3 regions of the Sphingomonas sp. SORGH_AS_0870 genome follow, and region 2 is predicted to be linked to each of the others. Evidence: riboswitches for the same ligand, from Rfam matches in the RefSeq annotation. Region 2 holds a riboswitch; each other region holds the start of a gene.
What was found. Region 2 has a riboswitch for cobalamin ahead of QE363_RS08265 (putative oxygenase MesX). Riboswitches for the same ligand answer to the same signal wherever they lie in the genome.
Positions count from the first base shown of each region.

Region 1: another riboswitch for cobalamin. It lies ahead of cobW (cobalamin biosynthesis protein CobW); the one in region 2 lies ahead of QE363_RS08265 (putative oxygenase MesX).
Region 3: another riboswitch for cobalamin. It lies ahead of QE363_RS19415 (TonB-dependent receptor); the one in region 2 lies ahead of QE363_RS08265 (putative oxygenase MesX).

Region 1 covers NZ_JAVIYW010000002.1:3,568,507-3,579,077, reverse strand. The annotation lists gene secF (protein translocase subunit SecF) at 1-63, opposite strand, end outside; gene secD (protein translocase subunit SecD) at 80-1,684, opposite strand; gene yajC (preprotein translocase subunit YajC) at 1,689-2,039, opposite strand; tRNA gene QE363_RS16580 (tRNA-Pro) at 2,232-2,308, shown strand; gene QE363_RS16575 (septal ring lytic transglycosylase RlpA family protein) at 2,510-3,076, opposite strand; cobalamin riboswitch at 3,186-3,388, shown strand; gene QE363_RS16570 (HoxN/HupN/NixA family nickel/cobalt transporter) at 3,553-4,623, shown strand; cobalamin riboswitch at 4,646-4,847, shown strand; gene cobW (cobalamin biosynthesis protein CobW) at 5,028-6,065, shown strand; gene cobN (cobaltochelatase subunit CobN) at 6,071-9,517, shown strand; gene QE363_RS16555 (cobalamin biosynthesis protein CobG) at 9,514-10,571, shown strand, end outside.
Region 2 covers NZ_JAVIYW010000002.1:1,676,683-1,687,253, forward strand. The annotation lists gene QE363_RS08245 (OsmC family protein) at 1-1,168, opposite strand, end outside; partial or broken gene QE363_RS08250 (hypothetical protein) at 1,559-1,681, shown strand; gene QE363_RS08255 (hypothetical protein) at 1,691-1,918, shown strand; gene QE363_RS08260 (hotdog domain-containing protein) at 2,194-2,376, opposite strand; cobalamin riboswitch at 2,482-2,681, opposite strand; cobalamin riboswitch at 2,823-3,046, shown strand; gene QE363_RS08265 (putative oxygenase MesX) at 3,171-4,154, shown strand; gene QE363_RS08270 (methionine synthase) at 4,184-5,212, shown strand; gene QE363_RS08275 (GNAT family protein) at 5,471-6,157, opposite strand; gene QE363_RS08280 (pyridoxamine 5'-phosphate oxidase family protein) at 6,154-6,840, opposite strand; gene QE363_RS08285 (PLP-dependent aminotransferase family protein) at 6,937-8,361, shown strand; gene QE363_RS08290 (TonB-dependent receptor) at 8,619-10,571, shown strand, end outside.
Region 3 covers NZ_JAVIYW010000002.1:4,191,711-4,202,281, forward strand. The annotation lists gene QE363_RS19405 (PepSY domain-containing protein) at 1-593, opposite strand, end outside; gene QE363_RS19410 (TonB-dependent receptor) at 580-759, opposite strand; gene QE363_RS19415 (TonB-dependent receptor) at 680-2,695, opposite strand; cobalamin riboswitch at 2,937-3,158, opposite strand; gene QE363_RS19420 (hypothetical protein) at 3,245-3,547, shown strand; gene QE363_RS19425 (hypothetical protein) at 4,510-5,010, shown strand; gene QE363_RS19430 (hypothetical protein) at 5,007-5,945, shown strand; gene QE363_RS19435 (hypothetical protein) at 6,192-6,506, shown strand; gene QE363_RS19440 (relaxase/mobilization nuclease domain-containing protein) at 6,503-8,638, shown strand; gene QE363_RS19445 (MBL fold metallo-hydrolase) at 8,865-9,845, opposite strand; gene QE363_RS19450 (SOS response-associated peptidase family protein) at 9,848-10,474, opposite strand.

The DNA of each region.
Region 1 (10,571 bases), 1.9 Mb from region 2:
CCAGCCGCGCAGGCGGACAAAGTCGATGTTCGTGTTGTCGGGGACGAGTTTCAGGAGGCGCATGATCTGTTCTCCTGCCTCAAATATTGATGGTCTTGGGCTTTTCGCGGCGCAACCACAGCGCCACGAGCATCCGCGTGAAGGTAACGGCGGTGAACACGCTGGTCACGATGCCGATCAGCAGCACGACCGCGAAGCCCTTGACCGGGCCCGAGCCCAGCACGAGCATGATGACGCCCGAAATGGCGTGGGTCACGTTCGCCTCGAAGATGGTGCGGCTGGCTTCCTTATAGCCCAGCTCGACCGACTGGATGACGCTTCGCCCGCGCCTGCGTTCCTCGCGGATACGCTCGTTGATCAGCACGTTGGCGTCGACCGCGGTGCCGATGGTCAGGATGAAGCCCGCGATACCCGGCAGGGTCAGCGTCGCGTTCAGCATTGCCATGACCGCCAGGATGACCAGTACGTTGATGACGACCGCGATGTTCGCATAGATGCCGAACCGACCATAGGTGACGGTCATGAAGACGATGACGGCGACCGCCGCGATCGCCGAGGCCAGGATACCGGCGCGGATCGAATCGGCGCCCAGGTCGGGGCCGACGGTGCGTTCCTCGACGACCTTCAGGTCGATCGGCAGCTTGCCCGAACGCAGCGAGATCGCGAGCTGGTTGGCGGTGTCGACGGTGAAGTTGCCCATGATCTGGGCACGACCGCCCAGGATCGGTTCGTTGATATTGGGAGCCGACAGCACCTGGCCATCGAGGATGATAGCGAACGGCTTGCCGGTATTTTCCTGCGTGATCCGCGCGAACTTGCGACCGCCCTGCGCGTCGAAGGTGATCGCCACCTGCGGCGCATTGGTCTGCTGGTCGAAGGTCTGCTGCGCGTCGATCAGCTGGTCGCCCGAGATGATGACCGGCCGCTTGACCGCGATCACCGGCGCGCCCAGCGGGTTGCCGGGATAGGGCAGGACCTGGCTGCCGGCGGGGGCGTTGCCCTTGACCACCTCGGCCGGGTTGGCGGTCGTGTCGACCAGCTTGAACTCCAGCTTGGCGGTCTTGCCGATCAGGTCCTTCAGCTGTTGCGGATCCTGAAGACCCGGCACCTGCACCACGATGCGGTTGCTGCCCTGCTGAAGGATCGTCGGCTCCTTGGTGCCCAGCGCGTCGATGCGGCGACGCACGACCTCGGTCGCGGTCTTCATCGCGGTGTCGACCGCCTGGGTCAGGCCCGCCTGGGTCGGCTTCAGCACGAAGCGCGAGGTGTCGACGACCTGGATGTCCCATTCGCGCTGGCCGGTCATGCCCGCCCCGCCGCCGGTGATCGACAGCAGCCGCTCACGCGCCGCATCGACCTGGGTCGGATCGCGCAGCATGAAGCTGAGCTGTCCGCCGCGGACCGAGATGTCGCCGATCTCGATGCGCGGATTGCCTCGCCGCATCTCCGCCGCCACTTGGTCGCGCATCGTCTCCAGCCGCGAATTGGCGAGGTCGGCGGTGTCCGCCTCCAGCAGCAGATAGCTGCCGCCCGCCAGATCGAGGCCCTTGTTCACACGCGGGTGCGGAATCGAACCCCAGGTGTTGGTGACGCTCTCGGGCAGAAAGCTCGGGATCGCCAGCAGGCACAGGGCCGCCAGCAGCGCGACGATGGAAGCGACCTTCCAGCGGGGGAAATCGAGCATCGGGTCAGTCGTTCGCGGGCTTGGCGTTCGGATTGACCACGTCGGTCAACGTCGCTTTGACCACCCGGACGCGGACGTTCGGCGCGATCTCGACCTCGACCAGCTGGTCCTCGACGCGGGTCACCTTGCCGACGATGCCGCCCGCCGTGGTGACCTGATCGCCCTTCTTGACCCCCTCGATCGAGGCTTGCAGCGTCTTCATGCGGCGCTGTTGCGGGCGGATCATCAGGAAATAGAAGACCACGAAGACGAGGAGCAGCGGCGCCAGGCTGAGGAACGAGGCGGCGCCGCTCGATGCGGTGGCCCCGGTGGCGGCAGCCATCGCGGCGACTGGGGCGGTGAAGGGAATGAACATTCGGACCCGTCTATGCTGAATGGGCACGGGCACCCGCCGACCGCGAACGATCGACCAGCCCCCATGTCGGATAGCCTGCCCGCTACCATCGCAGGCGAACAGGCGCAATGGAGCGCCGGATGTGGGGTGCGCACTATCTTCACATCAAGGCTTGCATCCTTCGGAAAACCCGCCTAGAGGCCGCCGCTCGGTCGGGGCGTAGCGCAGCCTGGTAGCGCATCACACTGGGGGTGTGGGGGTCGCAGGTTCGAATCCTGTCGCCCCGACCAATCTTCTACTGACATCAGTGGACGACGATGAAGCGGGCGAAAGCCCGCTTTTTTCGTTTCTGGACCCCTTAATTCCTCCCCATCGCAGATGGGGAGGGGGACCGCCGCGAAGCGGTGGTGGTGGGGCAAGTCCCTCCGGCCCCTCCACCCCTCGCTGACGCGAGCGGTTCCCCTCCCCAAGCGAGCTTGGGGAGAAATGCGTTACCGCACCGTCATGCCCGCCGCCGCGATCTGCGACAGCAGATTCGCCCGCACTGCATCCGATACCGGCGGCAATGGCCGCGCCGCCTTGCCGTGGCGCAGGCGTTCGCGGTCCCTCTCGTCCGGCTCCACCCGCCGCACCCGTACCGCCGCCTTGCCGACCGCGCGCAGGCCGAGCTGTTCGGCGGCGCCGCGCGACAGGTCGATGATCCGCGACGATCCCGCGAACGGCCCGCGATCATTGACCCGCACGATGATCCGCCGTCCCGTATCCAGCGCCGTCACCTCGACATAGCTGGGCAGCGGCAGGGTGGTATGCGCCGCCGTCGCCCAGCCGGGGCGGAAACGCTCGCCATTCGCGGTGCGCTTGCCCGATTCGCTGCCATACCAGCTGGCATAGCCCAGCATGTCATAGGTCGCGTCCTCGGCAGGCACATAGGTGACGCCGCGCACCGTATAGGGCTTGCCGATCCGCACCGGATAATCGCTGACCGGCCGGTAATTCCCGCCCGAACACGCCGCGACCAGGCACGCCGCCGCCGGCGCCCAGCGGCGCCATCTTCTCACATCCACCATGTGATCCGGATTAAGCCGGGCGTCCGGCCCGATAAAGCGGTTTGCGCCTCCACCCGCCGCAGACTATCCCCGTGCCGACCGGCAACGGCTTTCAGCCCGACCGCCGGTCAATCGCGCCGGTGCCCCTCGGGGCTTGAAACGGGAATGGGGTGAAGATCCCCAGCTGTCCCTGCAACTGTAAGCGGTGAGCGAGCGACGCCGGTCCCTGCGACAGGGGACAGCCACTGGAGCCATCCGGGAAGGCCGTGTCGCGTGCGCTTCGACCCGCAAGCCAGGAGACCTGCCGGTGCGAGTCGCTCTTGCCGCGATCCAGGGGATGGTCACCGGCTGGATATATTGTATCATGCGAGCGACGCCCATCGGCCGAGACGAATCGGCCATCCCGCCCGGCGTGCGTCCGTGGGGTGGGATGGCGACCGCGACAGCGGAGTTCGGCCCTTGTCGCAATGACGCCGGGGGTATCACCCATGTCCTACCATCATGCCGGAGCGCCGCGCGCCCGGTTGCCGCTGAAGAAGCGGGTCGCGCTGCTGATGGGCGCGCTGGTCTTCGTCAATATCGCCGTCTGGGGCTGGGCGCTGAGCGTCTTCGCGGGCAACAGCCTGATGCTCGGCACCGCGTTGCTCGCCTATAGCCTGGGGCTGCGCCATGCGGTCGATGCCGACCACATCGCCGCCATCGACAATGTCACCCGCAAGCTGATGCAGGACGGCCAGCGCCCGATCGCGGTCGGGCTGTGGTTCGCGATCGGCCATTCCGCCATCGTCCTGATCGCGGCGACCACGGTCGCGCTGGCCGCCAGCACCCTGTCCGACTTCGAGGCGTTCGGGCAGAGCGGCGGGACCATCGCCACCATCGTCTCGGCGAGTTTCCTGTTCGCCATCGCGATCATGAACCTGATCATCCTGCGCGATGTCTGGACCCGGTTCCGCCGGGTCGCGCGCGGCGAGCCGATGGCGGAGGCGGATGCCGCGATGATGTTTTCGGGGCAGGGGCCGTTGTCGCGCCTCTTCCGTCCGCTGTTCCGGCTGATCCGGCGGAGCTGGCACATGGCGCCGCTCGGCTTCCTGTTCGGGCTGGGTTTCGACACTGCGACCGAGGTCGCCATTCTCGGCCTGTCGGGCGCGCATGCGGCGGACGGCGTGTCGCTGGCGACGATCCTGGTCTTTCCCGTGCTGTTCGCGGTGGGCATGGCGCTGATCGATACCGCCGACGGGCTGGTGATGCTGGGCGCGTATGAATGGGCGTTCGTCCATCCGCTTCGCAAGCTCTATTACAACATGACGATCACCCTGGTCTCGGCGCTGGTCGCGCTGGTGATCGGCGGCATCCAGGCGACCGCGCTGCTCGCCGAGCGGTTCGGCTGGACGGCGGGGCCGTTCCGCTATGCGGGGGCGCTGTCGGAGCATTTCAACGTGCTGGGCTTCGCCATCGTCGGGCTGTTCGTGATCTGCTGGGGCGCGAGTTTCCTCCTCTATCGCTGGCGCGGGTTCGCCGCGATGGAGGCGCGAATTGCCAAGCCCGGCGCGGCGGGATAAATGCCGCACATCGGGGCCGAAACGCCCCGAAGATCGCGCCGGTGCCCCTTGGGGCTTTGAAACGGGAATGGGGTGCAAATCCCCGGCTGTCCCTGCAACTGTAAGCGGCGAGCGAGCGATGCTGGTGCCCCATCGGAGGCACGGCCACTGGAGCGATCCGGGAAGGCGCATCCCCTCGCTTTGACCCGCGAGCCAGGAGACCTGCCGGCGTCATGGTCGCTCTTGCCTGGACCCAGGGGGTGGTCGGGGCACGGTTCTCCGTCGGGGAGCGACGAAGCCATGCGGCCGGGGCCGCATCGGTCGCCGACACGCGGGGCGGACGCATTCGACTGCGCCCGTCCGTCACCGCTCCGGCGATCGGTCCCGTGTCCGCGCTCGCTCGTCCGGCGCGTCGGAGAAATAGCATGCGTGACCTCAGCAAGGTCCCCGTCACCATCGTCACCGGCTTTCTGGGCGCCGGAAAAACCACGCTCATCAGCCACCTGATCCGCAACGCCGGCGGTCGCCGCCTGGCGGTCGTCGTCAACGAATTCGGCACGCTGGGCGTCGATGGCGACATCCTCCAAAGCTGCGCCATCCCCGACTGCCCGGCGGAGAATATCGTCGAGCTGGCCAATGGCTGTATCTGCTGCACCGTCGCCGACGATTTCATCCCGACGGTCGAAAAGCTGCTCGCGATGGAGCCGCGCCCCGATCACATCCTGATCGAGACCTCAGGGCTCGCGCTGCCCAAGCCGCTGCTCAAGGCGTTCGACTGGCCCGCGATCCGCTCGCGCATCACTGTCGACGGCGTGGTGGCACTGGCCGATGCGGAGGCCGTCGCGGCGGGCCGCTTCGCCCCCGATCTCGACGCGGTGGAGGCGCAGCGTGCCGCCGATCCCAGCCTGGACCATGAAACGCCGTTGTCCGAGGTGTTCGAGGATCAGCTGGCGTGCGCCGACCTCGTCCTCTTGACCAAGGCCGATCTGGCGGGGGCGGAGGACGTCGCCAGGGCGCGCGAGATCATCGCCGCCGAGGCCCCGCGCCCGCTGCCCATGGTCGAGGCGGTCGACGGCATCGTCTCTGCCGAGATCGTGCTGGGCCTGGAAGCCGCCGCCGAGGACGACATCGCCGCGCGCCCCTCGCACCATGACGGCGCGGACGATCACGAGCATGACGATTTCGACAGCCTCTCGGTGATGCTGGGCGAGGTGGAGAGCCCCGAGGCGATTGCCGCGCGCATCGTCACGCTCGCCGAGCAGCAGGATATCCTGCGCGTAAAGGGTTATGCGGCGGTCGCGGGCAAGCCGATGCGGCTGCTGGTCCAGGCGGTCGGCCGCCGGGTGCGCACCAGCTACGACCGCCCCTGGGGTGCGGGCGAGCCACGCGGCACCCGGCTGGTCGTCATCGCCGAGCATGACCGGATCGACCGTGCCGCGATCGAGGGCGTGCTGAAGGGCTAAGCGCAGTGCATCTCGTCTTTCGCGAGAGCCATGGGCTGGAGGAACAGGCGGTTCCGCAGGATCTGGGGCAGCGTCCCGGTGACGTGGTGGTGCTGTCCTTTTCCGACAGCGACCTCAGTGCCTTTGCGGCGGGCTGGCGGGCAGGGGGATTCCCCTGGTCGCTGCGGCTCGCCAATCTGGCGGCGCTGGTCCATCCGCTGTCGGTCGACACCTATGTCGAACAGACGCTGGCGCATGCGAAGGCGATCCTGATCCGGTTGATCGGCGGGGCGGCCTATTGGGAATATGGCCTGCGCGAAGTCGAGCGGTTGGCGCGCGAGCGCGGGATTGCGCTGGCGGTGCTGGCAGCGGACGGGCGGGAGGACCGGCGTTTGATGGCGGCGTCCACCGTCGATCAGGCGGTGGTGCGGCGGCTGACGGCGCTGTGCGATGCGGGGGGAGCGGAGGCGGCGGCTGCCGCTCTGGAGGCGCTTGCGGCAGTTGTATCGCCCGTGGCCCTTGCCCCTCCCCAACCCCTCCCCCTGCCGGGAGAGGGGCTAGATGGACCGGCGTTGGCCACAAACACGCCCCTCCCGCAGGCGGGAGGGGGTGGGGGAGGGCCCTATCCACAGGCTAAGTTGCCCGCGGCCTTGCCCCTCCCCAACCCAGTTTCAGGTGAACGATGCCTCGCATCGTTCAGGTCATGCTGGGGGCATGACCGACCTGAAACTCCCTGCCCGGAGAGAGGCTTTATAGTGGCTCCGGTCGGGGGCTGGATGCCAGAAGGCTTGTCCTGCCCAGCCGCAACTTTGCTCAGGGCAACACGCCCCCGCGTCCTGATCACCTTCTACCGTGCCTATCTCGCCGCCGCCGACCTCGAGCCGATCGCCGCCCTCCACGCCGCCCTGACCGAACGCGGCTTCGACCCCGTCGCGCTGTTCGTCCCCTCGCTGAAGGCCGAGGGCGCAGGCCCGTGGATCGCGCGCTGGGTTGCGGCGCTCGCCCCGGCCGCGATCGTCAACGCCACCGCCTTCTCCGCGCGAGGCGAGGACGACACCACCCCGCTCGACGGGGCGGGCGTGCCGGTGTTCCAGGTCGCGCTCGCGACCAGCGACCGTGAGGGCTGGGAGGGCGCGGCGCGGGGCCTGTCACCCGCCGACCTCGCCATGCACGTTGTCCTGCCCGAGATCGACGGACGGCTGTTCGCAGGGGTCATCAGCTTCAAGCAACCCGGCGAGCGTGACCCTGATTTCGACATCGCCCTGCGCCTCCACCGCGCCGAGCCCGCGCGGATCGCCGCCGTGGCGGACAAGGTTGCGGGCTGGGCGAGGCTGGCGACGACCCCGGCGGCCGAGCGGCGGCTGGCGATCCTGCTGTCCACCTATCCGGGCAAGGACTGGCAGGCGGCGCATGCGGTGGGGCTGGACGGTTTCGCCTCGGCGCAAGCGATCCTCGGCGATCTGCGCGAGGCCGGTTATGATGTGGAAGCCCCGTCGGATTTGCCCGCCGCGTTGCTCGCCAACCGAATCGCATGGCCGGTGGCGGCGTATCACGACGCACTTTCCACATTACCCGAAGCGTTGCGCGCCGATCTGTTCGAAAGCTGGGGCGCGGTCGAACAGGATCCGCTGGTCGAGGGCGACGCCTTCCACTTCCCCGCGCTGGCGCTGGGCAAGGCGATCGTCGCGCTCCAGCCCGAACGCGGCCGACCGAGCGCGCGGGGCGAGGATTATCACGACCTGTCGCGCTGTCCCCGCCACGCCTATGTCGCCTTCTACCTCTGGCTCCGCGCGCAAGCGATCGACGCGCTGGTCCATGTCGGCGCGCATGGCACGCTGGAGTGGTTGCCCGGCAAGGCGGTTGCGCTGTCCGACGCCTGCTGGCCCGAGGCGCTGACGCGCGACTGGCCCGTCCTCTATCCCTTCATCGTCAACGATCCGGGCGAGGCGGCGCAGGCCAAGCGGCGGCTGGGTGCCGTCACCCTCGGCCATGTCCCCCCGGCGCTGGTCCAGGCGGGGAGCGGCGCGGGGCTGGGGCGGCTGGAGGCGCTGCTCGACGAATATGCCAATGCCGATGGCCTCGACCCGGCGCGCCGCGACCGGCTGCGCGGCCTGATCGCGGAGGAGGCGGACAGCGTCGGGCTGGGCGAGACGCTGGGGCTGGCGGGGGCGGAGGATCCGCTCGCCCGGATCGACGCCTTTGTCTGCGACGTGAAGGACAGCCAGTTCGGCGAAGGGCTCCATGTCTTCGGGCGCGGCGAACAGGGCGCGGCCGAGCGGGCCGGGCTGCTGGCGGGGCTGGACGGACGACGGGTGGCGGCGGGGCCATCGGGTTCGCCCTACCGGGGCCGCGCCGATGTGTTGCCGACGGGCCGCAACCTCTACGCCATCGATCCCCGCGCGGTGCCGAGCCGCGCCGCGCAGACGCAAGGGGTCAAGCTCGCCGAGGAACTGATCCGGCGCCACATGCAGGAAGAGGGCGATCACCTGCGCAGCCTGATCGTCGATCTCTGGGGATCGGCGACGATGCGTACCGCGGGCGAGGAATTCGCCATGGCGCTCCACCTGATCGGGGTCGAGCCGGTCTGGGACCACCGTTCCGAACGGGTGACGGGGTTCGAGGTGATGCCGCTGATGCGCTTTGACCGGCCGCGCGTCGATGTGACGCTGCGCGTGTCGGGGCTGTTCCGCGACGCCTTCCCGCATCTGGTCGCCTTGTTCGGACAGGCGGTGCGGGCTCTCGGCCAGCGCGACGAAGAGCCCGAATGGAACCCCTATGTCGGGCAGGCGACACCGCGCGTCTATGGCCCCGCGCCCGGCCGATACGGCATCGGGCTGGACCCCGAGGCGGGCTATGACGAGGCCGCGCGGATCGCAGCGGGGGAAAGCTGGCTCGCGGCCTCGGCCACCGCGCTCGACGATGGCGACCGGCGCGATGCGGACGGGATCGCCGCGCGGGTGGCGGGGGCACAGGCCTTTGTCCATGTCCATGACCTCCCCGAGAGCGATCTGCTGCTGGCGGCGGATTATGCCGCGCATCAGGCGGGCTTCGCGGCGGCGCGGGTGGCCTTGGGAGAGGGGGCGGCGTCGCTCTATCATCTCGACACGCGCGATCCGGCCAGCCCCAGGGCGCGGACGCTGGCCGAGGAGATCGCCCGCACCGTCCATGCCCGCGCCGCCCATCCGCGCTGGATGGCGGGGATGATGGCGCATGGCTTTCGCGGCGCGGCGGAGATCGCCGCGACGCTCGACCATCTGGGCAGCTTTGCGCATCTGGCCGACATGGTCCCGGCGTCACTGATCGATCTGTACTGGGACGCGACGCTCGCCCGCGACGAGGTGCGCGACTTCATGGCGCAGGCCAATCCGGCGGCGCTGGCGGCGATGGAGGCGCGGTTCGCGGCGCTTCATGCGGCGGGGCTGTGGCGGACGCGGCGCAACTCGGTGCTGGCGATGCTGGACGGCGCGGCATGAGCGAGTTCGTGGTCAAGGGCTGGTGCCCCGATGCGTGGCGGCCGATGATGGCGGGTGACGGCCTGCTGGTCCGGGTCCGGCCGCCGCTGGCCCGGCTGGAGGCGCATCAGGTCGAGGGGCTGTGCGAGGCCGCAAACGCCCATGGCAATGGCCAGATCGACCTGACGGCGCGCGCGAACCTGCAACTGCGCGGCGCGACCGAGCGGAGCTGGCCCCCGATGGTCGAGGCGCTCCGCGCGCTGGGGCTGGTCGATCCCGATCCGGTGCGCGAGGCGCGGGGCGCGATCCTGATCAATCCCGACTGGCGCGAGGGCGACGATTCGCATGGCATCGCGACCGAGTTGCGCGCGCGGCTGACCGACTTGCCCGATCTGCCGAGCAAGATCGGCTTTGCGATCGATGCGGGGCCAACCCCGATGCTGATGGAAGCGCCCGCCGATTTCCGGATCGAGCGGGGGGCGGATGGGGACTTGCTGCTGCGCGCCGATGGCCGGGCGGCGGGCATGCGCATTACGCGCCGGACCGCCGCCGATGCGCTGATCCGGTTGGCGCACTGGTTCGTCGAGAGCGAAGGCGCCGCCGCCGGGCGGATGGCGCGCCACGCGGCCGATCTGCCCGACTGGGCGAGCGGCGATGCGGTGCCGGGCGAGGGCGGCCCGCCGATGCGGCCCGGCGCCCATCCGGTCGGTGCGGTCTATGGATTGCCGTTCGGCCGGATCGGGGCATCGGCGCTGGCGACCTTTGTCCGCAGCCAGGGCTGTGCCGTTCGGCTGACCCCGTGGCGGCTGCTGATCGCGGAGGGCGTCGCTCCCCGGCCGGCCACCGGCATGGTGCTGGACGATGCGCCGATCCTGCATGTCGACGCCTGTGTCGGCGCGCCCGCCTGTCCGCAGGCGAGCGTCGAGACCCGCGATCTGGCCGCCCGCCTCGCGCCGTCGATCGAGGGGCGTCTGCACGTCTCGGGTTGCGCGAAGGGCTGCGCGCGGGCACGGGCGGCGGACTGGGTGCTGACCGGGCGCGAGGGGGCTTTCGATCTGGCCCGCCATGCCCGCGC
Region 2 (10,571 bases):
CGCGTACGATCCGGCCGGCGATCGACTGCGGATCGCGCAACAGGTTGTAGATCGGGCAGGACGCCTCGACTGCGTCGCGCAATCCATCGATCCGCGCGGCCGGTTCGGGCGATGCGATCGCCACAGTATAGGCGATGTCGCGGAACCGGGCCGCCGTCGCCCCGTCGCCGCGCGGCGGCAGGACCGCGCGGGTGCGCACTTCCAGGCCATCCAGCACGATGTTGCGTTTCGCGGCCTCGATCTCGAAGATATGGGTCATGCAGGTCGCGAGCACGCCGACCAGATGCTCTTCGACCGTCGGGGCGAGGCCGTTACCCGCGCGGTCCGCCCGGCTGTCGTGCAGGATATGGTAATTGCCCTTGCCGGTCCGGGTGGTGCGCAGGCCGCTGTGCGGTTCGATACGGGCATGGGCGCGCAGCCCGGTCGGCGGCGCGGCGGTGCCGGCGGCGGAGGCCTGCGCCAGTCGCGCGATCGCCTGGCGCTTTTCGACCAGGAAATCGCGCAGTCCGGGCGGCGCACCGGCATCGGGTTGCGCCGCGCTGACGGTCAATCCGACCGGACCGTGGGCGATCGCCTGCGGATCGCGCACGGCGGCCAGCACCGGCGATGCGCGTTCAACATCCTGCCGCAGCGATTCGAGGTCGGCGTCGCTGGCCGACGACGCGATATAGGCGGTGTAGGCAAGGTTGCGGGGATAGGACACCTTGCGCGTGCGGGCGATTTCGGGGGCGTCTGGGTGACTGGTCAGGACGATGTCGATCGCGTCGACGGGCAGCTTGCGCCGTGCTGCCTGGGTCGCGAATTCGTCGGCCAGCGCGCTGGCCAACACCGCCGCGAACGTGTCCCACGATCCCGCGCCCAGATCATAGCCGGCATAGCCGCGGTCGCTATCACTCAAATACTGGAAATCGCCGATCCGCAGGCGTCGTACGCCCGAACGGCTTTCCGCCGTGGCCCGCGTTTCGATGACCTGCTCCACATCGGGGCTTGCCTGCGCCGCACGTCGGCGGGCCAGCACCTGCTCGAGCGACGGGTCGGCGTCCGGTTCGGACGCGAACGTCGGCGACGGGACGGTTGCCAGCATGGCGATACCCGCCAGCACGGCGATCGCACCCCGATGCGAACGTCGTTCGTGTCGTACGGCGCGCGGCCGCAATCGGTTCGGCATGACCCGTTCCCCCTATGATTCTGATCTGGCGCGGCGGCCCTCTCCCCGGACCGATGCATGACCGTCGCGGCCCCGTCTGAGTGCCTCGCGAACCAGGCAAGCTTAGGTCGCCGGCCGGCTTCCCGGAACAAATCATATCTATCAAGTAGGAATAAAAGGGATTGCTGTCACTCGGCCGGTTTCGAGCGGATATGGCTCACCCGTTGTGGGGTAGAGTAAGCCTCTTCATGGAGGGGCTGTTGCACGCTTGCGGTAGAGAGCCGACGCGACTGTGTCCGGCTTCATCGGAGCCGGAGTCATACTTGGCGCGGCGGAATCGATCGGGACACCGGCTGCGGTCAAGTCCGCTGCCACCTATTCGAACAGAAGGACCGGCCAATCGCGCTCGGCATCGGTGATACCGCGCCTAATATTGGTGCGCTCATCACCCCGCTGGCGATCCCGGCGCTCGCGGTCGCATTCGGGTGGCAGGCGGCGTTCCTCGTCGCAGGCGCGCTGGGGTTGGTGTGGGTGGCGGCGTGGTTGACCGTCAAACTGCCGCCGCCGCTCCCCGACGGCGAAGGATCGACGCGGATAGGGGCGTTCGCCACCCTCTGGGCCAAGCGCCTCGGTGCCACGGTGACCGGGACCTTGGGATCGGACACCAAGGCCGCGATCGCAATCTCGCATGGGCTCGATCCGGTGATCTTCGGGCGTGACGCTGACTTCGCGGCCGAAGTGCCCATCATGCAAAGCGCGTCGCCGCCATAGAGGGTGCCGCAATGGTTGGTCTGGTTCGGGAAGATCATGTCGACCATTCGCAACGGCTGCGCCGCATCTCTCGGAACCGTCTCACCAATCGGGGGCAGAGGGTCTTCGCTTCCGACGGCAATGAGCGTGAACCGACCACGGGTACATAGCCGTCGTAGGCCTGATACCGGTGCCTCCGCGATCAGTTCGACCTCGACGTCGAGCGATTTCCGGCCGCCCCCACGACACGGCCCGTCACCTCCACCATGTCTCCGATCTTGGCTGGCGCTGCGAAATCAATTTTTTTCCGACAACGCGGTGACGAAGGCAGCACGGCCGTGACGAGACGCTGCAAGGAAGGCGATTTTGTCCATGTGCTCCAAAGCCACCCCACCGAATAATGTACCGTGGTGATTAGCATCGCCGGGAAAGACCATGTCGATCAGCTGGATGGGGGTGCTGCGGTATTCCTGTGACATCCTGATCCTCAATCATTCGCGAGGGCATCCAGACGCCAGCGGCCAACGGGAGAGGTGTACCTCTTCCCGCAGCAACGCAGCGGCCAGACCGGGCACCCCGCCGGTGGTCGCTATGGCGTCGAAGGCAGGTCTCCTGGCTTGCAGGTCGTCATGAAACCCCGGCCTTCCCGGCACCCAGGCGCCAGTGACACACGAGGGCATTTCTATTCGCCGCTTACAGTTGCGGGGGCAGCATCGGCATCGAACCGATTTCCCGTCTTAGGCTTCGGCCATCCGGCGAAGGAACCTTGACCGTGCCGGGGTCGCAGAAAACGTCCCTTCAGGTCAAGATCAGGGGGCCGACAGCGCATGGCGTGACCGACGTCACACGATCACGACGGCGCCTCGAACGGGATCAAGATATAAAGATATCTTTATATGGTCGTTGACTCCATCGGACTGATGGTGTTCAACGACTATGTCGAGGTTCCCCATCCCAGGCGTGGCGATGGGGCTAAGACGGGAAGCCGGTGGTGTCCTTTGGGGCAGAATCCGGCGCTGCCCCCGCAACTGTAAGCGGCGAGTGGCGGCTCCATTTCGTGTCACTGGGTTCCCGCAAGGAGCCTGGGAAGGCCGGAGCCACCGCGTTGACCCGTGAGCCAGGAGACCTGCCTTCGACGCCATAACGTTCCTCGGACGGGGGTTCCTCCGGTGGATCGCGCTTGATGCGACGGTCCGTGGCTTGCCGCCATCCGGGCCTGTTCACGCCTCGCGCGCTTTCGCCTGACCTCCCGCCCGCAAAACCTGGGTGAGTCATGACGAATAGCGGGTTCACATTCTCGATCAGCCATATCCCGTTCGACGAGGATTATCGTCCCGCCGACAACACGCGCATCACCACCAACTTCGCCAATCTCGCGCGTGGGGACAGCCGCCAGAAGAATCTGCGCAACACGCTGGTGATGATCGACCACCGCTTCAACGCGCTGATGCACTGGGATAACCCCAGGGGCGATCGCTATACGCTGGAGCTGACAATCGTCTCGGCCGCGCTCACGCTCGGGGACGGCGCGGACGACGAAGCGTTTCCGCTGATCGAAATCCTGCACACCACCGTGACCGACCGGATCAGCGGCGAGCGCAGCGATGGCATGATCGGCAACAACTTCTCGTCCTATATTCGCGATTACGACTTCAGCGTCGTCCTGCCCGATCACCTGAAGGCCGGGGGTGGCGGCGCGCCGGAGGGGTTCGGCGATCTGCATGGCAACCTGTTCAAGCATTTCCTTGGATCGAGCGCCTACCGCGACCACTTCCGCAAACCCCCGGTCATCTGCCTCAGCGTATCGAGCAAGGGGGTCTATCGCCGGACCGCCAACGTACACCCGATCCTGGGCGTCGAGTATCGCAACGACAAATTCTCATCCACGGATCAGTATTTTGCGAAGATGGGCATGAAGGTGCGATATTTCATGCCGCCACACAGCGTCGCGCCGTTCGCCTTCTACCACATCGGCGATCTGGTCAGCGACTACACCAACCTCGAACTCGCCAGCACCATCGCGACGATGGAGACGTTCCAGAAGATCTATCGCCCGGAAATCTACAACGCGAACTCGGTCGCGGCGGAGCATTATCAGCCGAGCCTGAGGTATCAGGACTATTCGCTGACCCGCATCGTCTACGATCGCGAGGAACGCAGCCGCCTCGCCGTCGAGCAGGGCAAATTCGCCGAAGAGCATTTCATCAAGCCGCATTGGCCCGCGCTTCAGCGCTGGTCCGCGACCTGCGGACTCTGATCCCTACCCACACGACAGGTATTTGCATCATGACGACATTGTTGCCGACGACGACCGCAGGCAGTCTGCCCAAGCCATTCTGGCTGGCCCAGCCTGAGACCCTGTGGTCGCCGTGGAAGCTGGAGGGCGAGGAACTGGTCGCGGGCAAGCAGGATGCGCTGCGCCTGGCAGTCGACGATCAGCGGCAGGCCGGCATCGACATCCTGGGGGACGGCGAGCAGACCCGCCAACACTTCGTCACGACGTTCATCGAGCATCTGGACGGCGTCGATTTCGAGAAGCGCGAGACGGTGCGCATCCGCAACCGCTATGACGCCAGCGTGCCGACGGTCGTCGGCGCCGTCTCGCGGCCGACGTCGGTGTTCGTCGATGACGCCCGTTTCCTGCGCGCCCAGACCGATCAGCCGATCAAGTGGACGCTGCCCGGGCCGATGACGATGATCGACACCCTGTACGACGCCCATTACCAGAGCCGGCAGAAGCTGGCATGGGAGTTCGCCCGCATCCTCAATGCGGAAGCCCGCGAGCTGGAAGCGGCTGGCGTCGACATCATCCAGTTCGACGAACCCGCCTTCAACGTATTCTTCGACGAAGCGAACGACTGGGGCATCGCCACGCTGGAGCGCGCGGCCGAAGGGCTGAAGGCCGAGACCGCTGTCCACATCTGCTATGGCTATGGCATCAAGGCCAATACCGACTGGAAGAAGACTCTGGGTTCCGAATGGCGCCAGTATGAGGAGACCTTCCCCAACCTCCAGAGGTCGAAGATTGATATCATCTCGCTCGAATGCCAGAACTCGCACGTGCCGATGGACCTGATCGAACTGATCCGGGGCAAGAAGGTGATGGTTGGTGCGATCGACGTCGCGACGGACACGATCGAGACACCGGAACAGGTCGCCGACACGCTGCGCAAAGCGCTGCGCTTCGTCGATGCCGACAAGCTCTTGCCCGCGACCAATTGCGGGATGGCGCCGCTGGCGCGCAACGTCGCACGGGGCAAGCTGAAGGCGCTGGGTGCTGGCGCGGAAATCGTACGTCGAGAGATACTCAGCTGATCACGGCGGTTGGATCGCCAGCGCGGGATGGGTCCCAGGCTGGCGAGAAGCGCCTACCTGTGGCACCTGCAAGATTGCCCATAGCTGCCCTATCGGGCGATCGACATTGGCGGACAATCACCTACCACTTTGTCCCAAAACACCTATCAAACAGGATGTTGGGGCACTGGATAAACTCCCATTTCACCATCCCAACAGGAATGCCTCTGCTATGCTGGCCGCCGCTCCAATGAAAAGCACCGGTAGGCCGGATCACCCTCAAAGCGGCTTCCTGGCGACGCCATTCTCGTCAAAATTGTCGTCGTCGAGCCAGGCCTTGAAACGATCACGTTGTGCAGGCCACTCAGGCGCCAGGAGGGAGAACCATGCGGTATCACGACGACGGCCCTTCACGATCCCGTCGCACCGCCATGTCCCTTCATGGGTGAAACCGAAGCGGCTGGCAGCGCGGATAGACGCTGCGTTCAGGGCGTTGCAGCGCCAGACGACCCGGTGATAGCCGAGCGCGTAGGCATGGTTCATCATCAGGAATATTGCTTCGGTCGCGGCGCGGGTGCGTTGCAGGACGGGTGAGAACCAGATGCTGCCGATCTCGATGGCAGCATCGTCCGGCGCGATATCACAGAAGGAGGCCCAGCCCGCAGCCGTTCCGCTGGCTCGCGGGATCACGGCGAAGAAGGGTTGCCGGCCGATCCCGGACAATCCCGCGACATGCGCGGCGAACGCCTCCTCCGTCGCGAACGGCCCATAGCGCAGATAGGTGAAGGAGCGATCCGCTCCTTGCGCGACACGCCAGAGATCGGCCGCGTGCGCCATCCCGAGCGGTTCGAGCGTAACGGCGCGACCGGCATGGATATCGAACCCCGGCAATGGCGGAGCCGCACCGGTGACGACGGCACCGAGCGGCAGGTCGTCGGTCCGATCCGGCGCGGGGCCGGCGGTCACCGCAGCCGCCCCGATGCGAGCAGGGCGGACAGGCCTGCGGGGAAAGCGATATCCCCGCCCAGTTCGGGGGCGGGTTCGGGTGCGGCGAAGGTGCTGCGGATCGGCAACACCCCGGCCCAGACCGGGTGCGCTGCCTCGTCACCGTCACTGGGCGGCTCGGCCCGTGCCTTCACGCTGGCTTCCTCAATATCGAGGTACAGGACACTGGTTGCCTTCAGTTCCTGCGTGGTCATCGGCCGCAATGTCTCCCAGCGACCAGGGAACAAGCCGTCGGTGAACCGCCGCAGCGCGTCGGCGATCGCGTCGGGTTCCTCGACGACCCGCGCGATGCCAAAGACCATCGCCGAGCGGTAGTTGACCGAATGATTAAACGCCGACCGCGCCAGCACATAGCCGTCCATATGGCTGACGGTCAGGCAGACGCGCTGTCCCTCGGCCTGACGCAGGAAGCGGCTGGCCGCCGAGCCGTGCCAATAGATCCGCTCCCCCTCGCGCCAGTGGATGGTCGGCGTGACATAGGGCTCGCCATCGATGACATAGCCGACATGGCAAAGCGGCGCGGCGTCGAGCACCGCATGGACCGTGCCGGTGGCATAGTCCGCGCGGCGATGCCCACGCCGCACCCGGCTGCGTTCGGTGATCGGATAGGCGTCCTTGTCGGATGAATGATCGGTCGGTGTCATGTGGCCCCCTTGCCTGTTGCGGGGCCGCCATGTCAGGAAAGCGGATTGCTGCATAATGCCACTTGCGCAAAGATCGGCAGTCCAGTTGAAAGGGACATGGCCGCCACACATCCTGCCACCTGGATCCTGATCGATCGCCGCGCCGGGTATCTCGAACGACAGATCCATGACGCCATCCGCGACCGGGTTTTGGCGGGGCAGCTCGTGGCAGGCGAGCGCCTGCCGTCCTCTCGCGCGCTGGCGGCGATGCTGGGGGTGGCGCGATCGACGGTCGTGGCGGGCTATGAGCTGCTGCGTGCCGAGGGCTTCGTGACCGGGCGGGCGGGGTCGGCGATGCGGGTGGCCGACCTGCCGCCGGCTCCCGACGGTGCACGTGCAGCGCCGCTGCCGCGATTATCACCGCCGGAACCGGAGCCGGAACGGTTCCTCCCGTTCCGGCCGGGCCTGCCCGATCTCGACAGTTTCCCGCACGAGGTCTGGTCCCGCTGCCTCAGCGCCCGTGCGCGCCATCTGCATATCCATGACCTCGGCTACCGCGATGAGAACGGCCTGCCGGCACTGCGGCAAGCAATCGTCGATCATGTCACGCGGGCGCGGGCCGTGCTGGCCGACCCCGAGCAGGTCATCATCATGCCGTCGACCGCGGCCATCCTGGCGCTGCTCGCGCGGGTGCTGCTGCCAGCTCCCGGCCGGACCGTCTGGCTGGAAGAACCGGGATATCGCACCGCCCACGACATCTTTGTCGCGGCAGGCGCCGCGATCGTGCCGCGTCCCTGCGATGCGGAGGGCATGACTATCGGGCATAACGATCCGGCACCGTCGATCATCTACGTCACGCCGTCACACCAATATCCGACCGGCGTGGCGATGAGCCTGACGCGCCGCATCGCCCTTCTGCACTTCGCCGCTGCACAGGATGCCGTCATCATCGAGGACGATTACGACAGCGAGTTCCACTATGCGTCCCGTCCGCTCGCGGCGTTGCAGGGGATCGATCGCGCGGATCGCGTGGCCTATGTCGGCACCTTCTCCAAGGTGCTCGCGCCCGGCCTGCGCATTGCCTATGCGGTGCTGCCGGCGTGGCTGCTTGCGCAGGTACGGCCTATCCTGCGGCGCGAGGGCGGGTCGGTGCCGATCCATGTCCAAGCGGCGATGGCCGATTTCCTGAACGCCGGACATCTCCGCGCGCACGTCCGGACGATGCAGCGCGTCTATGCCGAACGGATGACGGCGCTTTGCGATGCGTTAGCCACCGTCGCCGGAGATATGCTCTGTGTCGAGCCAGCCGCGGGCGGGCTGCAACTGCCCGTCTGGTTCCGCGACCAGCGTATCGACGATCGCAAGGTCGCCCATGCGCTTCAGAACCGGGGGATCGGCGCGATGCCGCTTTCGCCCTTCCATGCGGCCATGCCGCGCAACGGCCTGCTCTTCGGGATTGGGGGTGCGACGGATCGGAATATCGCGCGCCTCTCGAACGTCATTGAGCGCAACTGGCCATTTTATCGCATTTCGACGTCTTGAACGCCGATCCGGTCGTTCTCGAGACCGCAGCGATTCCGAGAACGGTCGTGCCGTCTCGCTGACCGTTCCCAATCGGGAAGGTTGGGAGGGCCTATCAGAGCCGCGGATCAAGGTATGCCAGGATCGGTGGGGTGTGGTTGTCCGGGACCACCGGGGTCCGTCTGCAACGTAGATTCTAGACGTCGCTTTTGCGATGATATATCGTACCATATATGTTGGAGGCTCGGGGGGAAAGCGTTGATAGCGAATCTGTTACGGTGGTGATTGGTGCCGCCTTGTCGATGCTGCCCGGCGCCGCGCTGGCGCAGATCGCTGAGGACCAGCAGACGAACCCGAATGATATCGTCGTGACGGCGACGCGGACCGAGAAGCCGATTATCGACGTAGCTGCGGCGATCACCGTTGTCGACAATGACGAATTGCGCAGACGCGGCCTGACGATCGGGAGTGATGAGTTCCGCGGCATTCCCAGCATCTTCTTTCGCCGCACGGATGGCGATGCAGAGGATGATTTGCAGTTCTCGTTCCGAGGCGTGACCGGTAGTGCCGGAGGGGATACGTTCCTGGCACTGATCGACGGCATACCATTCGTCGGTCCGGATGAGCAGGTGTTGCTCAACCAGATCCCCTACGGGGCGATCGGCCGTACCGAGATCATACGTGGACCTGTATCCGCACTGTACGGGCGCGGGGCGACGGCCGGCGCGGTCAATTACATCACGCACAGCCCGGGCGTCGACAGCACGACTGCTTCGCTGACTGCCGGGACGTACGACTATTTTCGCGGGGAAGCGACCTTCGAGCGGAAGATGTTCGGCGATGGGGGTGGGGTACTCCTGTCCGGCTTTTACGAAGATGACGGCGGATGGCGGGAAAACTCCCATCGAAAGCTGCTGAACCTATTCGGCAAGGTCGTCGTGCCGATCGGCTCGGACACCACCCTGACGGCCTATGGCAACTCTTTCAGTCGAAAGGTCGAAGTGCCGAGCAACATTCCCCTGCTCGGCGACGGGACCCGTGTCGCCGTTGCAGGAGGCCGTCGGGGCTACATCGGTTACTTGCCGAACGACCTGGAGACCAAGGGAGGGATCGGCGCTCTCAGGCTAAGGCACAGCTTCGGGAGCGATGTCGAGCTTGTGCTGACCGGGCAGCATCGACGGTTCGACCGGAACAACAGCTTCAATCTGTACGTCAGTGGCAGCGTCGATCCGCGGGCGGAAGCCTATGCGGTCAACGGCTTTGCGCGGCGTGACGAGAGCAATGTCTGGATAGGCGATGCGCAAATTACGGCTCGCTTGGGCGCTCACACGATCGTGGCCGGTGGCAATGTCGAGCATGCCCGGATGGACGAACGCGACTTCTGGTCCGGCGAATATGGATTCACGCCGCAATGCCGGTTCCGCTTCTTTCAGATCGATATCAGTTACGCGACCGGAGCTGTACTGAACGCAGATGCGCCCTGCTTCCAGCGCGATTTTCTCCTTACCGACGGGACGGTGCGAAACCGCTTCTGGGGTGCATATTTTCAGGACGAATGGGCCGCGAGCGATCGGCTGACCGTGACTCTCGGCCTGCGATATGATGACTTCCGCCGGCGCGCGGTCTTCCGCCCCATCCCGGCGGCCTTCAATGCGGGTGGCCGGCTGTCGGCATCGGAGAATGCCTTTTCGCCCAAGGCGAGCGTCGCCTATCGTCTGGGTGAGCGTGACGGAACACGCGGCACGGTTTATGCCTCTTACGGGCGAGGCTTCAGCTCCAACTTCGGACCGCTCTTCTACTTCGATCCGGCCTTGTATCAACTCGACCTCAAACCGATGACGATCGACAGCTACGAGGTCGGCTACAAGGGCAAGACGGGCTCCGGCATCCTTGCCTGGGAAGCGGCGCTGTTCCGCTACGATCAGCGCAACCGGCTTGTCACCACCACGAACCCGGACCCGAACGCTCCATCGACCCTTCTAACGACCGGGCAACGCTACCGCAGTCAGGGGGTCGAGCTTTCCGCCGTCGTGCGCCCGGCCTTCGGCACCAGCGTTTCCGTCAACTACTCTTATGTGGATGCGGTGTGGCAGGAATACCGGGTGCCCGGTGCGACCAGCGAGGTCGACCTGACCGGTGATCGCCCCGTCGGCGTTCCGACCCACATCTTCAACTTCAGCGCGCAACGGCGGTTCGCGTCGTGGTTGAACGGTCGCGCGGACCTCTACGTC
Region 3 (10,571 bases), 2.5 Mb from region 2:
GGATAGAGCCAGTGCGGCACCGACCCCAGCCAGTTCCAGATGCGCTGCGTCCGCGTCGTCCGCTGCACCGGCTGGCCGGTCAGGCTGGAGACATAGAGCTCGGTCCCGGCGGCATCGGCCAGCGTCGCCTTCCACAACGGGCGGTGCCGGTCGAAGCCGCCCGCCACGGTCCACTGGTCATGCCCGATGGGCGCAACCGCGACGACCGGCGCCCCCGCGAACCGCGCCGCGACCCGGCGGGCATAGGCGGCATCGACCGGCGCGACGCGAGCCCCCGTCCGGGCGGAGCGGACCTGCGTCTCGCCCCCCGCCCCTTCGATCCGCCAGACCGGTACGCCGTCGCGCATCTCCAGCGTGATCCGCCGCGCGGTCGCACCGTCCGGCGGCGGCCGCTCGACCCCGCCCCAGTCGATCGGCTCCACCCCGGCCGCCATCTGGGCAGGGGTCAGCGCGGGATAGGGGACGTAGATCATCACCAGCCCGGAGGCGAACCACATCGCGAAGAACAGGCAGGCGGCGATCCCGGCCCAGCGATGGACGAGAAAGGCGAACCGGACGGCCGCCCTTCCCCATGATGCGTCAGAACGTCGCACGAAGGCCCAGGTCCAGCGAGCGCGGACGCCCCAATATCCATTGCTGATCGCCATAGGCGGTGACCGCATAGGCCTTGCCGAACAGGTTATAGACGCGCAGGTCGACCGCCATGCGCGGGCTCAGCGCATAGGACAGGGTGGCGTCCACCGTCGCATAGCCGGGGATGCGAAACGCATCGGCATTGTCGGAGAAGCGCCGCCCGACATAGCGCAGCCCCGCCCCGTGCCTGCATGCGGGCCGTGGCATCCCAGCGCAGCCAGAGATTGCCCAGCGCCTCGGGCACATTGGGCGGCGTCCGGCCGCTATAGTCCGCGCCGCCCGAACGGAAATCGTCGAACCGCGCATCCAGCATCGTCGCATTGGCGTCGATCCCGAACCCCTGGGGCAGATCGACCGAGACCGCCGCCTCCACCCCTTGCGCCGAGCGCTGGCCGACCTGCTCGACCGGGCTGGAGAGGGTGCGCTGCGCCAGCAGCCCCGTCTTGACGATGCGATAGGCCGCCAGCGTCGCGGTGCCGCGCCCGCCCAGGAACAGCCACTTGGCGCCCAACTCGACCTGATTGCCCTTCGCATTGCCGAACTGCACCTGCCCGCTCGACACGGTGGTCAGCGTGGCCAGCGGATCGACGCCGGTGGCATATTGGCCATAGAGCGACAGGGTCGGCCTCGGCTGATACACGATGCCCGCCCGCCAGGTCGCGTTGCGGAAGGTCTTTTCAAAGGCGAAGCGATCGGTCCGCGTGCCGCCCGGATAGGCGATCGCCCAGCGGCGGACCTGATCCTCCTCGTAACGGAAACCGCCGACCACCGACCATTTCTGGCCCAGCGACACCCGATCCTCGGCAAACACCGCCAGCGCGACGGTGCGGGTGCGGTATCGCGGCGCGATTCCCTGCGTATCCAGAAAGCGGCCGGGATCGAAGGCGAAGGGATCGACCGCATCGACCTGCGCATCCGATCCGAAGTCGTTCTCATGGGTGAAGCGCACCAGATTGGCGTCGACCCCGACGACCAGCGCATTGGCAATGCCCTGCGCCAGCGGCGTACGCAGCGTCACGCTCGCCTGGTCGCCCCATTGGGTCTGGTCGTGACGGATGCCGTAATTGTCACTCCGCCGGATCGTACCGGGCGTACCGCTCTCCCCGTTGGCGCACGCGCCCCTGGCACCGACCCAGCAATAGCTCTCCAGATTGCGCCAGAATCGGTCGCTGGTCAGATAATAGGCGATGTTGGAGACGCTGACCGCCGCGCTCGGCGTCCAGTCGACCTGTACCGAGGCACGGTCGTCGCGAAACCGCATCCGCCCGTCCCCGACATTATAGTTGCGCGTCCGGATCGCCGGGTCGAGCCGCCCGTCAATCAGCGGCGTCCCGAAATAGCCGATCGGCCGCTGGTCGCCATGATCGCCGCGGATCGTCACCGCCAGTCGTGGCGAGGGGGTCCATTTCACCGTGCCCGACAGCGCGAAGCTGCGCGAATCCCCCCGGTCGACATAACCGTCGGAGCGGCGATAGCTGGCATCCAGCCGATAGCCCAGCGTGGCCCCTGCCGGACCGCCGATCCCGGCCGCCAGCCGGACGCTGTCCTGCGCACCATAGCCGATCTCGGCCTGTCCCTCGGTCCGGGCGGTGGGCTTGCGCATCACCACATTGACCGCGCCGCCCAGCGCGCCCTGGCCATAGAGCACCGACGCCGGGCCGCTCAGCACGTCGATCCGCTCGACCATCCAGGGATCGGTTGGAAAGGTGATCGTCCCCGCTGCCGGGAACAGCCGGACCCCGTCGATCAGTTGCAGGACCGAGCCCTGTCCGGAAAAGCCACGCGCCGCCAGGGCGGTGCCGCCATTGCCGGGATTGGCGACGCTCGACAGTCCGGGGGCGCGTGTCTCGGCCTCGACGATCGACTGGTCGCCCCGCGCGCGCACCAGGTCGCCGTCGAGCGAGGTGATGCTGGCGGGGGTTTCGAGCGGGGTCAGCCCCAATCGGCTGCCCGTGGCATTGGGCCGGTCCATCGCCGGTTTGTCGCGCGTGCCGACGACCAATATCGTGGCGTCGGTGCCGGTCGGCATACCCCCCTGCTGCGCCCAGGCGGGCATCGCCATGCAGGACCACAGGGCCCCACCCACAAGGATGAGACCACGGCTTGATGATATGTGATGATATAACATTATTTGCTCATAGCGTCTTGTCGCGAACAAGCCGAGACCTTCCGTTCGCCTCGAACGGCCGGATGCCATGCGCGCTGGACGCCTTTCCGCACTCGACATGGCCACCCATGCGCCTCCGCCACCATTGGCGTCGCTCGTCGGAAAAGACCTAGCCATGGCCATCCCCTGGGCCCGGCATGAGCGACCTGACGCCGGCAGGTCTCCTGGCTCACGGGTCATCGCGAACCATGCGCCTTCCCAGGTTGCCCCAGTGGCTGGACCGGCTCGACACCGGTCCCTGCATGTCCGCTCACCGCTTACAGTTGCAGGGACAGCCTCGGATTTGGGCGGTCACCCGCCCTCACCGCGTTCCCTTTTAATTCCCCTGTTCGGGGAAACCGGCGCGATCACGACCGGAATATTCCGGCCGCGTTCTGATTGCGGCAATCGGCGGGGCGGGTCAAGCATCTGCCCCCAGGAACGGCTTTGCGCTATCCCGCGTCCATGGCCCGCAAGACCCGCTATCTGACCGCAACGATGCCCGACGGCTATGTGAAGACCATCGGTCCGACCTCTGCCCCGTTCACCCATTACTGGCGGATCGTCGCCGATCTGGGCGGCGGCCGGACGGAGGTGTTCTGGGGTCACGCGAAATCACGCAAAGAAGCCATGGCGCACGACGCGTCGCTGGCGGAAGCGGCACGCAAGCGCGGCTGGGTGGGCTACAGATTCGAGGTGGTGGAATTGGCGGAGAGCCAGGATCCGCCAGCGGCGCTACCGCCGAGGGGTGGCGGGCGTCGTCGCTAAGGCGTGAACGCGCCAATCCGCCTTCGGCTATGCCGTGGCGGTCTCGTATGGGATGATGTTGTTGTGATGGTTGCGGGGGCAGGATTTGACCGCTGTAGAACCAAGTTGTCACTTGCTGCGTGCCGCGTCGGATCATTGCGCGAATCGATACCTTCTTGTCCATCCATCCCAACTTTTCGGCAAGATCGGCATCGACTCTGACCCTCGGGGTCGGTCTTTCCTTTGAGATCGACCCCATCCCCAACTCTATTCAGATGGATGAGGGCATCTCAATTTATCCGGATGACAGCGCCAGCCCGATTACCCGAATCAAACATCGCTTTCTCGCTCCGTGCCCCTGGCTTCATCGGCCGTTGCGCGTATCTGCAACGGCCGATGAAGCCAGATCGCGAGGAGACGAGCCGCCGCCCCTTGCAGATCGCCACTCACGTCGCGGGCGTTCCAGACCACGCGGACGCACACCGGACGGGCTTGGAATGCTGCTGACGATGAGCGCAGCGAAGGCATCGTCTCCCTGTGCGGACGTCGTAACTTTGAAAAGGTACGTCAGCTGCACTGGCGTGGCGTTCAGCGGTTCACAGCGCCGCCGGGTCCCAACAGAAACGCGCCACGCGCTTGACCTCGCGAGCGCATGGACATATGAGGAACATGCATCCCCCGATGTTGGGATGTGTGCGCGATGACTGTCATGTGGCTTACAGCTGCGGATGCAGGCATCGTACCGGACCGGTGGTCCGGAAACTGACGGCACGGGCACCGCAGCGGCACGAGACGGACGCATGATACAGACCAGGGGCGCGCTCCCGCTCCTCCACCGCTGACCTCTGTCAGCTGTCTGACGTCCGACCAAGGAGCTTTTTTATGTCCTGCATTGTCCGTGACCTAGTCGTGCATGTGCGCGGTGCGCTGCCCCGCCCAATGTCGATCACGACTCGCCGTGATCCGGTTGAGGGAGGCCACGCATGAGCCGCCGCCCCTCCACCGTCGCACGTCCGCTGCCGCCGCTTGTGCTCGACGGCCGCCTGACGCAACTCGCCACCGAGCGCTTTCCCGCCGCGCGCGCGCCGATGAACCAGAGCGACCGCGCCGCCTACTGGCTCGGTGAGTACGTCAAGGCGCGCCTCGAGCTACCGCATCTCAAGCCCAGCGACTTGCTCGCGCTTATCGCGGAGCAGGACGCAGCGGCATGTGGTGCGACCTTCACCCGCACAATCAAGCGGCTTGCGCAGCCGCATCTGGATGACCGCTCGAAGGCAAGCCCGTCGCCTGCCCCAGCACCGCGCCGCAAGGTGCTCGACCCCGTACCATCCACTGTATCTCCTTCCCCGGCCGTGAGCACGACGGTTGCAGTGCCAGTACCTTCGCTGCCGTCCGGCCGCGTTGATGACGATGAGGCGACGGATCCTGATCTGCTCGCACGCATGGGCCGCATGCGGGCCACCCCGCCGAGGCAGCAGGCATGAGCAACGATCCCATGCGGCTGCGAAAGCACGCCGACCGGCCGATGCTTCTGGCCAGCGGTAGCAAGGCCGGTGGCAGCGCCAAGACGAGCGTGCTGCTTGCAACCGCCTCACTCGCGCTGCTCGCCGGATTGCGCGTCGGCATCATCGATGCGGACGCGACCGGCACCAGCGCGATCTCGCACCGCGTGCAGCGCCCCGACGTGCAGGTCATTCCCCTCGTGGAGGGTATCCAGGTGTCGGCGCTCTTCAATCAGTGCGCAACATTCGACCTCGTCCTATTCGACGTCGGTGCCAATGAGCTAACGAATGAGCGAACGTTCGTACCGCTGATGAAGCTGGTGGCTCGCCTCGGAGGTCGGGATGGCAATGCGGCGATGCTGGTGTCCCAGATCCCGAACAAGAGCAACATCACCGATGACTTAACAAAGGCGATCGACGTGTTTGGCGATCTGCTCGACATTCACATCGTCCAGCAGAACGTCGACGGCACGGGTGACTTCGATGACCTGCCACCGGCACTCGCCGCGCTGCCGCGCCACGAGGTGCCCCATCTGACACCGACGGTTCTCAACATCCCGCTCGGACGTGGCTGGCTCCCCGCCGATCTCATCCGCGATGGCTTCCCTGGCTACGAGCGACTGCGTGGAGCGTGGGCCGCACACTTGCTGCACTTTGCCACGTCCGGCGGCTTCGCACGCTGGCTCGGCTTCGATGCCGCACTCCCCGTGCTCGAACAGGTCACGCGGGCAGCACCTTCCCAGCCGTTGCCCCGAAATGTGCCAGCACATCGACTGACTGACGAAGTAGTCGATTGCTGGGAAGAATTCGTCGACTCGCTTGCGTCCATCAGATCCGCTAGCAACGACTGCGACCTCCTGGCGGCGGCAAAGCGGTTTCAAGCCAGCGATGCCCGTTATGAGACGTTGATAGCATGATCACGCTCCATAGCCGCGGGGCATCTCCTCCAATCCGGCGTCAGGCAAGTGACCCGACGTCGACATCAACATTGGCCTCGCTCGTGTCCCGGCCACACGTTCGTGTCCTGCAGCGTCAGCACAACCGGGGTGACCAGAGGGTCAGAACGGAAGTAGGGGGTAGAGAGGGCAGGATGGGCCCGGTAAACCGGGCCATGCGGGTGTTCCGCGCTCCGCTTGTCACACCCTCGGCAGCCGGAGGCTGCGATGGGCGTCGATGAACCAACGCCGGACCGCGGATCGCAAGCGATTTCGACCAAGCTCGACGCAGCGCAGCTCGCGCAGTTCGAACTGGCAGTCGCAGCCTCGGGGCTAAGCCGTGCGGCCTTCATCCGCGCGGCGGTGCTACGCCAGGGGGTCGTGCTGCGCCCCTACGAGCCGCTCATGGCACAAAGCCTCGCCACGCTGGCGGCATGCCGTACCGCGGTGAAGAACGGCAAGGTGGTGGACCATGCGCTCGTCCGCCACCTTGAGGCGCTGATCGAAGCGCTCCATCTGCTGGCAAGGACGGAGCTGCGATGATTGTCGTCGCAATCAGCCACCGCAATCGCCAGCAGCGCCGCGCCACAGCGCGCGCCCTCAAGAAGCAGGTGGAGCATACCACCGTGGCACAGGTGCGCGCGCATTTCATCGCGCTCTCTGACTATCTGCGCGATGCCGACCCAGCCACGCTGGAGGTTCTCGGCCTTGCTGACCACGCCGACCATGCGCTGCTCGGCTATGTCACCGACCAGGCGCATGGTGGCGAGAAGGTCGACCTCATCGGCTACCGCAACGTCACCCCGCAATTCGAACGCGCGCAGATCGAGATGCTGGCACAGATCACGCGTGCCGGCGGCACTGACCCTATCGAGCACTACGTCATCAGCTGGGGTGAGAACGAACACCCGACGCCGGAACAGGTCGACGAAGCGGTCACGCTGCTCATGCGTGTCCTGAACTTGGAAGAGCATCAGGCGATCTACGCCGCCCATAGCAATACCCGACACTATCATGTGCATGTCGCGGCCAACCGCGTGCATCCGGAGACCGGCACGGTCGTCGCGGCAGGCGACGGCTGGCAGCTCAACGCCGCCGGTCAGGCGGCAGCCTTGATAGAACACCAGCAGGGCTGGGAGGCCGAAAAGGGCGCGCAGTACCGGGTCGATGTCGACGGCGTGCGCCACATCGATAGCGGTCGGCTGGTCCGCCATGTGGATGGCAGCGCCACCGGGGTGCACCCGCCCGACCGCCGCACCTTGGACAAGGCTGTCGACAAAAGGGTATCGCGCGGCGCGCGCGGCTATGAGGCGCGCACCGGGCGCATGTCCTTCGAGCGCATCGCGATGACGATTGCTGCCCCGATCATCGCGCGTGCCCGCTCATGGGACGAGCTTCACGAGAAGCTCGGCAAGGAAGGGCTCGGCTACGCACGCTCCGGTACCAACGGCGCGCGGATCACGATGGGCGAGCGCGCGATCTCGGCGAGCATCGCCGCCCGCGGCGCGGCGCTGACGCAGCTTGTGCAGGCTGATCGGCTTGGCCCATTCAGCGCGGGCAGTCCCGATCAGATCGTCATGCATAAACCTCGCTACATGCCGGGGCAGGAACGTCGTCCCGGCTATGAGGCAGCGCGCGATGCGCACGCAGGCGCAGTGACCGCCGCACGCGAACAGCTCGGCGCGCAACGTACGCAGGCACGTGCGACGATCATCGCGTGGCGGCGGGCCATCGCTGCCCAGATCAACGCCAGCGATTGGCGCGGGCGCCGGGACCAGCTGAACGCCACGCGCAAGCTATTTGGCATGCACTTCGCAGGGATCGAACGGGATCTGATGGCGGCGACCGCGCCGGCCGTGGCCGCACTCGATGCCGCCGCGCGCTTTCCGTCTTACGACGCCTGGTGCGCCGGCGCGAGCGCTCCTTCTGTCCCGAAGGCACTCGACCTTACGGTGCCGATGGTAGTCGCGTCCTCCGGGGACCATGCCGCTACGGGCGTTCCGGTCGCCGGCTATGAGTGGCACCGTGACGATGGGGCCTGCATCTACCGCCGCATCAATCAGCCGGGACCAGCGTTCACTGACCATGGACCAACTGTAGCGATCCACACGCTCCGGCGTGCCGATGTGGTCGCGGCGCTCAAGCTAGCGCAACGAAAATGGGGAACGGTCGAGCTGATCGCAGGAAGTGAAGCATTCCTGCGCATGGCGGTCGAGGTCGCGGACGAAGAGAAGATAAAACTCACCGGCAAACTCGCAGCGCGCATCCGACAAGGGATCGCGCAGGATGCTGCAAGATTCACCTCGCCCGCGCTCCCGTTACCTGCGCCCACAAGCGAAACGGCGCCGGTATCGCCTAGTGCGGTGTCGTTGCCGGCATTGACAAAGCTGTCCCAACCCCACTCACCCGCCTCCCCGACCCTTGACGAGATGCGCGGTGGACATTCGGCGGTCGATGCATGGCTGGATGAATGGCGGCGTGATCCAAAGGCAATGGCAAAGCTGCGGCCGTTGGCCGCGAAGGCGTTCGCCGATCCGAAGGCGCGCAACCTGCTTAATCAATGGGTCGCTGAGGGAATGCCAGCCGCAATGCGATTGCAGCAGCAAGCAGGCGATCACGCGCGAATGCTGGCGGCACAGGTGCAGACACCCAGTCGGGGACTGCAATTGCAGTAATCAGCACAACAGCGTGGCGTCGCCGACGAACTCGGTGCTTCGCCGCCCCAACTGGCGCTGGCCTGGCTGCCGGTGCAGGGCGATGTCATCGTCATCCCCAAGGCAGCGAGCAGCGCGCAGTGCGGGATAACCGGGCGGCGGCCGACCTGACGCTCGATGCGGATGCCCTCACTCACCCCGATGAGCTATAGCCGCGCGCCAGGGGACGCGTGCACTTGGAGATGCTCTAGCTGAAGCGGTACACGCCGCCCGCTTCCGCCGCGACGAAGCGGTCCGGGGCGATGCGCGCCGCGTCCAGCGCTGTCGCCAGTTCCGCGACCGGCGCTTCACGGGCCTCGTCGGTCAGCTGGAAGGTCCCCCAATGAATGCCCAGCGCACGTCCTCCCCCCACGTCTGTGAAGATCCGCACGGCCTCGGCTGGATCGACATGCTGTGCGGCCATGAACCATCGCGGCGCATAGGCTCCGATCGGGATGAGCGCGACATCGGGCGCACCCAACCGCCCGCGCACCTCGCCGAAGATGCGTCCATCGCCATAGCCGGTGTCGCCGACGAACCAGATCGTCCCGGAAGGCGTGTCCAGATAATGCCCGCTCCACAGCGTCATGCGCGTGTCGCTCGGCCAGCGGTTCGACCAGTGGTTGGCCGGTGTTAGTGTCGTCGCGGTGCCGTTGCCGAGGTCAAGCCGGCCCCACCAGTCGCCGATCTGGCATCGCGCGGCCGGTACCGCCGCCCGGACGATGGCATCGTTGCCGAGCGGCATCGCCATCAGCGGGTCGTGTGCGGCGTGGAGGCGCCGCAGCGTGTCGACATCGAGATGATCGTAATGCGCGTGGCTCAATAGCACGACATCGACCGGGGGGAGGTCGTCGAACGCGATCCCCGGTGCGGTCACCCGCTTCGGCCCGACGCGGCGGAATGGACTGGCACGCTCCGACCAGACCGGATCGGTGAGGATGTTCACCCCTGCCGCCTGGATCAGCAGCGACGCATGACCCACCATCGTCACGCACAGGCCATCGACGCGCGCCTCGGGCCTGGCGGGCGTGACCGGCACCGACTTCGGCCATTTGGCAGCAGCCCCCGCCAGTTTCCAGCGCAGGATGGCGCGCAAGCCCCGATCAGTGCCGGGCTGCCCCGGATTGAAGAACCGCGTACCGTCGAAGTGATCGCTCGGCGGCCCGTCATAATAGCGGTTGCAGACCATGCTCAGGCAACGCTCATCAGCTGTGACGGATAGGCTGTCAGCAAGCTGAGCGCCTCCTCCACCGGGGCGTTCAGCCAGCGTTCCTGATCTTCGGCCAGCAGGATGACCGGCATCGCCTTGGGGTGCTTGGGCGCCACCAGCGGATTGGGCTCGGTCGTGCAGAAGGCATAGACCCGGTCATGATCCTGATCGACCTTCCATAGCCCGGCGAAGCACGGCGCTGGCTGATCCTCGACGGAGAACCACCAGTTGGTGTCGCCCGGGCCCTTCCGATCGGCCGCAGCCTTGGGCTCGGCAAAGCGGGTGAAGGGCACCAGGCAGCGATGCTCGGTCCGCATCAGCCAGGGCTTCCACATATTGCTCTGCATATTCCGCGCGTTCGTCCACCAGTCGTAGAGGAACGGCAGCTCCCCTTCGCGGGCCGGACGTTTACGCGGTTTGCGCGTCGGGAAGCCCCAGCGCATGGTGCTCAGCACCCGCTCGCCGGCCGAATGACGCACGACATAGCCGGGTTTACCGGGCGCCGCGTAATCCTTCTCGACCTCCAGCGTGTTGCTCGTATCGTCGACCTCAGCAAGCGCGTCGAAATAGGTCCGGGGATCGACCTTGATGTTGTAAAGATTACACATTCGCCTGTTCGATCACGACCGGTAGCGCGAGACAAGCTTCTTCCACGTCGCGGCGTCCGGATAGGGCAGAGCAGCGCCGGTGGGCTGGTCCCGCCCG